DNA from 2 places in the Mesorhizobium sp. AD1-1 genome. Region 2 is predicted to be linked to the other one. Evidence: predicted binding sites of a transcription regulator. Region 2 holds the regulator's gene; the other holds the start of a gene.
The links. Region 2 encodes PhoB, which activates phosphate uptake and scavenging genes when phosphate is short. Its sites were predicted from a motif close to TGTCATNNANCTGTCAT; they were not measured.
Positions count from the first base shown of each region.

Region 1: a site for PhoB is predicted at 1,267-1,283, ahead of LB519_RS14505 (RNA degradosome polyphosphate kinase). Genes of this name have one in related genera too.

Region 1 covers NZ_JAIUGP010000006.1:243,006-246,419, reverse strand. Annotated here, with positions in the region: gene LB519_RS14515 (FAD-dependent monooxygenase) at 1-938, opposite strand, end outside; gene LB519_RS14510 (zinc-finger domain-containing protein) at 958-1,203, opposite strand; gene LB519_RS14505 (RNA degradosome polyphosphate kinase) at 1,415-3,414, shown strand, end outside.
Region 2 covers NZ_JAIUGP010000005.1:72,701-76,114, forward strand. Annotated here, with positions in the region: gene pstB (phosphate ABC transporter ATP-binding protein PstB) at 1-747, shown strand, start outside; gene phoU (phosphate signaling complex protein PhoU) at 774-1,481, shown strand; gene phoB (phosphate regulon transcriptional regulator PhoB) at 1,498-2,187, shown strand; gene LB519_RS11955 (ROK family protein) at 2,204-3,414, opposite strand, start outside.

The DNA of each region.
Region 1 (3,414 bases), on a different contig from region 2:
TGCGCGGCGTCGCCGATCAGCGCCATGCCGTTCGGTGTTGTCCAGGGCTGTTGCGGGTCGACAGTGTGGATCGGCCACGCGGTCCACGGGCCGGCCTGCTCGACCAGACGGGCAAGTTCTGCCGCGGTGCCGGCAAGAGCTCGGGTCAGGATCCCGGCGTCGGCGTTGCCGGACCAGCCTTCGGCAATGCGGTCGCCCCTGGTGAAGGCCGCGAGATTGAAGGCCGCACCCTTGCTGACGGGATAGGCCACCATATGGAAGCCGGGATGCAGGAAGGTGGTGACGCAGTCCCTGGCGCCGATGGCGGCAAAGCTCTGCCCCGCGGCGCTATCAGCCGCGATGGTCGCGCGCCAGGCCAGTTCGCCGGAGAAATGGTTTCTTGGCGAAGCCGACCCCTTGGCCGAGTCGACAAGTGCGCGCACCGACGACCAGACGCCATCGGCCCCGACCAGCAGGAAGCCCTCCGCCTCGATGGTCTTGCCGTCGATCTCGGCCGTCGCCGTGATGCCATGCGGGCCGGAGGCAACGTCGCCGATGCGCGCGCCGGTGGTGAGATGGATATCCGGCACCTCGGCAACGCGCGCGGTCAATGCGCTCTGCAGATCGGCCCTGTGCGCGACGAGATAGGGTGCTTGCCAGCGGGTTTCGGCGGCTTGCCCCAGCGGCACGCGCGCCAGTTCGCGCAAGGTCGCGGCCTTCTTCAACACCACGGCTTGCGGCCGCACAGCTGCCGGCAGCAGCCGGTCGAGCACGCCAAGCTGGCGAAGGATGCGCGTCGCGTTTGGAGAGAGCTGGATGCCGGCGCCGGCAGCTTCCAGGCGCTGCGCCTGTTCGAACACCCGAACCGCGTAGCCGCGCGAGGCGAATGCAAGGGCTGCGGTCAATCCGGCGACACCGGCCCCGGCGACGACAATTTGCCGGGAACGCGTGTCGTTCATCGGGCTGGTCGCGAAAGTCTCAGGCGGCCTGTTCGATGTAGATGCATCCGGCCGGCAGCGTTTCCGTCGCCTTCAGCTTCGGCGAATAGCGGTAGAGCGTCGAGCAATAGGGACAGACTTTTTCATTGTCGTCGCCCATGTCCAGAAACACATGCGGGTGGTCGAAAGGCGGATTGGCGCCCGTGCACATGAATTCCTTCACCCCGATGTCGATTGCCGGATAGCCCGCATCGTTCTGAAAATGGGGAATGGAACCGCCTGCCATCGTCGTCTCCTTAACGCAGTCTCGTCTGCATCTGGATCATATCAGACCTCTTTGCAAGTTCGATGAAATCAAACTGTCGCAAAAGCCTGTCAGAGGATAAGTTAAGCCGGTTAACCCATGACCCGAAAACCGATTTCGGTTTTCGGGAGGGACCATGGGTCGCTAGAGTGACTGGCTAGCCGGCTTGAGCGGGTGTGGAAGAGCGGGAATCATGAACGAACTGAAGCCGGTGCAGAACGAATTCGTGGATGTCGAGGTGGCTCGCCCGGAAGGCGGCAACCCTGACCGGTTTGTCAACCGCGAGTTTTCCTGGCTGCAGTTCAACCGGCGCGTTCTCGAGGAATCGCTGAACCTTAATCACCCGCTGCTGGAGCGCGTCCGCTTCCTGTCGATCTCGGCCGCCAATCTCGACGAGTTCTTCATGGTCCGTGTCGCCGGTCTTGCCGGCCAGGTGCGCGAGGGCATCACGCTGAAGAGCCCCGACGGCCGCACCCCCGAACAGCAGCTCGAACAGCTGCTGCGTGAGGTCGAGCGGCTGCAGGAAGACCAGCAGAAGAGCCTTTCGGCGCTCACCGTGCTGCTCAACAAGGAAGGCATCGAGAGCATCACCCGCGATGCGCTGACCAAGGACGAGAAAATCTGGCTGGAAGACCATTTCCAGGAACAGGTTTTCCCGGTGCTGACCCCGCTGTCGATCGACCCGGCGCATCCGTTCCCGTTCATCCCCAATCTCGGCTTCTCGATGGCGCTGCAATTGCGCCATCGCAAGAATGGCGAGGAGATGAGCGCGCTGCTGCGCCTGCCGGTGGCGCTGAAGCGCTTCATCCGTCTGCCGGACCGCAAGCATCATGTCCGCTTCATCCCGCTGGAAGAGGCTGTCGGCCTGTATATCGGCAAGCTCTTCCCCGGCTACGAGGTCAAGGGCTCCGGCACGTTCCGCATCATCCGTGACAGCGATATCGAGGTCGAGGAGGAGTCCGAGGACCTCGTGCGCCTGTTCGAAACGGCGCTGAAGCGGCGTCGGCGCGGATCGGTGATCCGCATCGAATTCGACAGGCTGATGCCTGGCGAATTGCGCGATTTCGTCGCCGGCGAGCTTGGCGTGTCGTCGAGCCGCATCAGCGTCTTGACCGGTCCATTGGCGCTCAGCCAGATTTCCGAGATCGTCGCCGTTCCCCGCGACGACCTGAAATTCACGCCCTACAATCCGCGTTTTCCCGAGCGCATCCGCGAGCATGGCGGCGATTGTTTCGCCGCCATCCGCGAGAAGGACATCGTCGTCCATCACCCCTACGAATCCTTCGATGTGGTGGTGCAGTTCCTGCGCCAGGCAATGGCCGATCCGGAAGTGGTGGCGATCAAGCAGACGCTTTACCGCACCTCCAACGACAGTCCGATCGTGCGCGCGCTGGTCGACGCGGCCGAGGCCGGCAAGTCGGTCACCGCACTGGTCGAGCTCAAGGCGCGTTTCGACGAGGAAGCCAACATCCGCTGGGCGCGCGACCTGGAGCGGGCCGGCGTGCAGGTGGTGTTCGGCTTTCTCGAACTGAAGACGCATGCGAAAATGTCGCTGGTGGTGCGGCGCGAGGACGGCAAGCTGCGCAATTACGTGCATCTTGGCACCGGCAACTACCACCCGGTCACCGCGCGCATCTACACCGATCTGTCCTTCTTCACCACAGATCCGACGATTGCGCGCGATGTCGCCCAGCTGTTCAATTTCATCACCGGCTATGCCGAGCCGACGGACGAAATGCGGTTGGCGATCTCGCCGTTCACGCTGAGAAGCCGCATCCTGAAGCACATTGCCGACGAGATTGCCTACGCGGTGCAAGGCAAACCGGCGCGCATCTGGATGAAGATGAACGCCCTCGTCGATCCGATCATCATCGACGCGCTCTACGATGCCAGCCGCGCCGGCGTCGAGATCGACCTTGTCGTGCGCGGCATCTGCTGCCTGCGGCCGCAGGTTCCTGGCCTGTCGGAAAACATCCGCGTAAAATCGATCGTCGGCCGTTTTCTCGAGCACAGCCGCATCTATTGTTTCGGCAATGGTTTCGGCCTGCCGTCGGACGAGGCGATCGTCTACATCTCCTCGGCCGACCTGATGCCGCGCAATCTCGACCGCCGCGTCGAAACCATGGTGCCGATCACCAATCCAACTGTGCATGAACAGATCCTTGGCCAGATCATGCTGGGCAACATTATGGA
Region 2 (3,414 bases):
ATGCGCGGCGACAAGGTCGGCGTGTTCTACGGCGAGAAGCAGGCGCTGTTCGACGTCGATCTCGACGTCCGCCTGAACCAGGTGACGGCGCTGATCGGCCCCTCCGGCTGCGGCAAGTCCACCTTCCTGCGCTGCCTCAATCGCATGAACGACACCATCGATTCAGCACGGGTAACCGGCAAGATAACGCTCGACGAAGAGGACATCTACGACAAGAACATCGATGTCGTCGAACTCAGGGCGCGCGTCGGCATGGTGTTCCAGAAACCCAATCCGTTCCCAAAGTCGATCTACGAGAACGTCGCCTATGGGCCGCGCATCCACGGATTGGCCAAGCGCAAGGCCGACATGGATCAGATCGTCGAGTCCAGCCTGAAGAAGGCGGCGATCTGGAACGAGGTCAAGGACCGTTTGCAGGAACCTGGCACGGGTCTTTCCGGTGGCCAGCAGCAGCGCCTGTGCATTGCACGCGCCATCGCCGTGTCGCCCGAGGTGATCCTGATGGACGAACCGTGTTCGGCGCTCGACCCGATCGCCACCGCTCGCGTCGAGGAACTTATCGACGAACTGCGTCAGAACTATACGATCGTCATCGTCACCCATTCGATGCAGCAGGCAGCGCGCGTGTCGCAGCGCACCGCGATGTTCCATCTTGGCTATCTGGTCGAGGAGGGCGCCACCGACAAGATGTTCACCACCCCCGACGACAAACGCACCCAGGACTACATCACCGGCCGGTTCGGCTGATCTCTGGCATATGAGGGACGAAGATCATGGGTGAACATACCGTCGCATCTTTCGATGAGGATCTGGAGCAGATCAGCCAGCTGATCCGCGACATGGGCGATCTCGCCCGCTCGATGGTCGGTGGCTCGACCAGGGCTTTGCTCAATTCGGACAATGCGCTGGCGCAGCGGGTGGTTTCCGACGACGCCATCATGGATGCACGCCAGCGCGAGCTGGACGATCGTGCCATCACGCTGATCGCCAAGCGCCAGCCAATGGCCAACGATCTGCGTGCGGTAGTCGGTTCGATCCGCATGGCCGGCGACCTCGAGCGCATCGGCGACCTTGCCAAGAACATCGCCAAGCGCGTCGGCACTGTCGGGCTGAGCGTCACGCCGCACGACCTTTCGCATTCGATCGACGCGATGGCGCAGCTGGTGCTGATCCAGGTGCAGGGGGTCGTCGACGAGTATGCCGCCGCTGACGCGGCAGCGCTTGCCACGCTCCGAAACAATGATGAACGCATCGACGTCAAATACACATCGGTGTTCCGCGAACTTCTGACCTACATGATGGAAGATCCGCGCAACATCACGGCGTGCACGCACCTGTTGTTTTGCGCCAAGAACCTCGAGCGGATCGGCGACCACGTGACCAACATCGCCGAAAATGCCTATTATGTTTTGACCGGCACGCAGTTGCCAGCCAACCGTCCGAAGCAGGACGAGACGGCAATGTCCGCGCCAGCGGCATGACAGGGGTGACCAGCCGATGATCGCGCCACGCATCATGGTGGTGGAGGATGAGGAGCCGCTAGGCGTGCTGCTCCGCTACAATCTCGAATCCGAAGGTTACCAGGTCGAGGTGGTGACGCGCGGCGACGAGGCCGAAATCCGGCTGCAGGAGAACGTTCCAGACCTTCTGGTGCTCGACTGGATGGTGCCTGCGGTTTCCGGTATCGAACTCTGCCGCCGGCTAAGGATGCGTCCCGAGACCGAGCGGCTGCCGATCATCATGCTGACCGCGCGAGGCGAGGAAAGCGACCGCGTGCGCGGCCTCTCGACCGGTGCCGACGACTATCTGGTCAAGCCTTTCTCGACGCCGGAGTTCATGGCCAGGGTCAAGGCGCTGCTGCGCCGGGCCAAGCCGGAAGTGCTGTCCAGCGTGCTCAAGGTCGGCGATATCGTGCTCGATCGCGAATCGCACCGTGTCTATCGCAAGAAGAGCGAGATCCGGCTCGGGCCGACGGAATTCCGCCTGCTTGAATTCATGATGCGCCATCCAGGCCGCGTGTTCTCGCGCAGCCAACTGCTCGACAATGTCTGGGGCGAGACGATCTACATCGACGAACGCACGGTCGATGTGCATGTCGGCCGGCTGCGCAAGGCGGTCAACAACGGCCGTATGCCCGATGTCATCCGCACCATCCGTGGGGCGGGTTACGCCATTCGCGAGGACTGAACTCCCTCGTTTGAACTCACGCCACGTTCTTGCCGCCGAGACCGGATCTCGCCTGCACGCCCGGCGCAAAAATCTCCTGATCGACGAAGATCAGCGCCCGCATGGCGCAGCCTTCGCGGATCAGCGGCAGTTCGTTCGGCTCGGTGTCGAAGGAAATCGACTTGGAATGCTGGCCGCCGGCGGTCTGGGCAATCGCTTGCCGCAATGCCGGCTCGATCAGGTCGAAGGCGGCGGCGCTGACGCCGACCATGGCGACCGGCGCCGGATCGATCAGCGCAAACAGGCTGCCGAGGCCGTAGCCGAGCGCTTCGCCGGCCTTGCGATAGGCTTCCCGTTCGGGCCCGTCCCTTTCGCGGGCGGCAGCAGCCAGGGCGCGCATGTCGGCGTCGCTGACATCGGCGACGGGCTCTGCATCCTCGCCCATCTGCCGCGCGTTGCGCCAGATGGCATAATTGCCGGCATAGGCTTCGACGCAGCCGCGCCGTCCGCAGCGACACAGCGCCCCGTTCGGCCGATGAATCATGTGGCCGAATTCGCCGCCCGAGGAATGGGTGCCGGTGAACAATTCGCCCTTCAGCACCAGCCCCATGCCGATGCCGTGCGACAAAAGGATAGCGATGAAATCGTCGCGGTAACGATCGGGGTCGCGCCAGCGCAGCGCCACCGCCATCATGTTGCAATCGTTCTCCATAATGGCTGGGATGCCGAACTCCTCTTCGAATATGTCGGCGAAGGCGATGTCGGTGTGCGGCGTGATCGGCGACCACAGCATGGCGCGGGCACGGGTGTCGGTGATGCCCTGGACGGCCAGCGCGATACGAGCGATGCTGCGCACGTCCAGGTCGGGATCTTCCAGGCGGCGCCGCACGATTGCCGTGCACTCACCGATCAGCGAGTCGCGCGACATCGTCAGCGTGTCGAGCCGACGCTGTTCCTCGGATATTACCTGGCCGGCATAGTCGATGACGGCGACCGAGAGGAAGTTCAGCGACAGCACCACGGTCATTACCGCGGCCGCTTCCGGATTGAGGCTGAGGCCGACCTGCGGACGGCCGCGTTTGAGCGAGCCGGCCTCGCTCGGCTTGCTTTCGGTCAGGATGCCTTCGACGATCAGGTCGGATGAGATCGCCGAGATCGTCGAATGGCTGAGGCTTGTGGTTGCGGCGATCTCGGTGCGCGACGGCTGTCCGGCGCGGCGCACCGCCGCGATCACCATCGCGCGGTTGC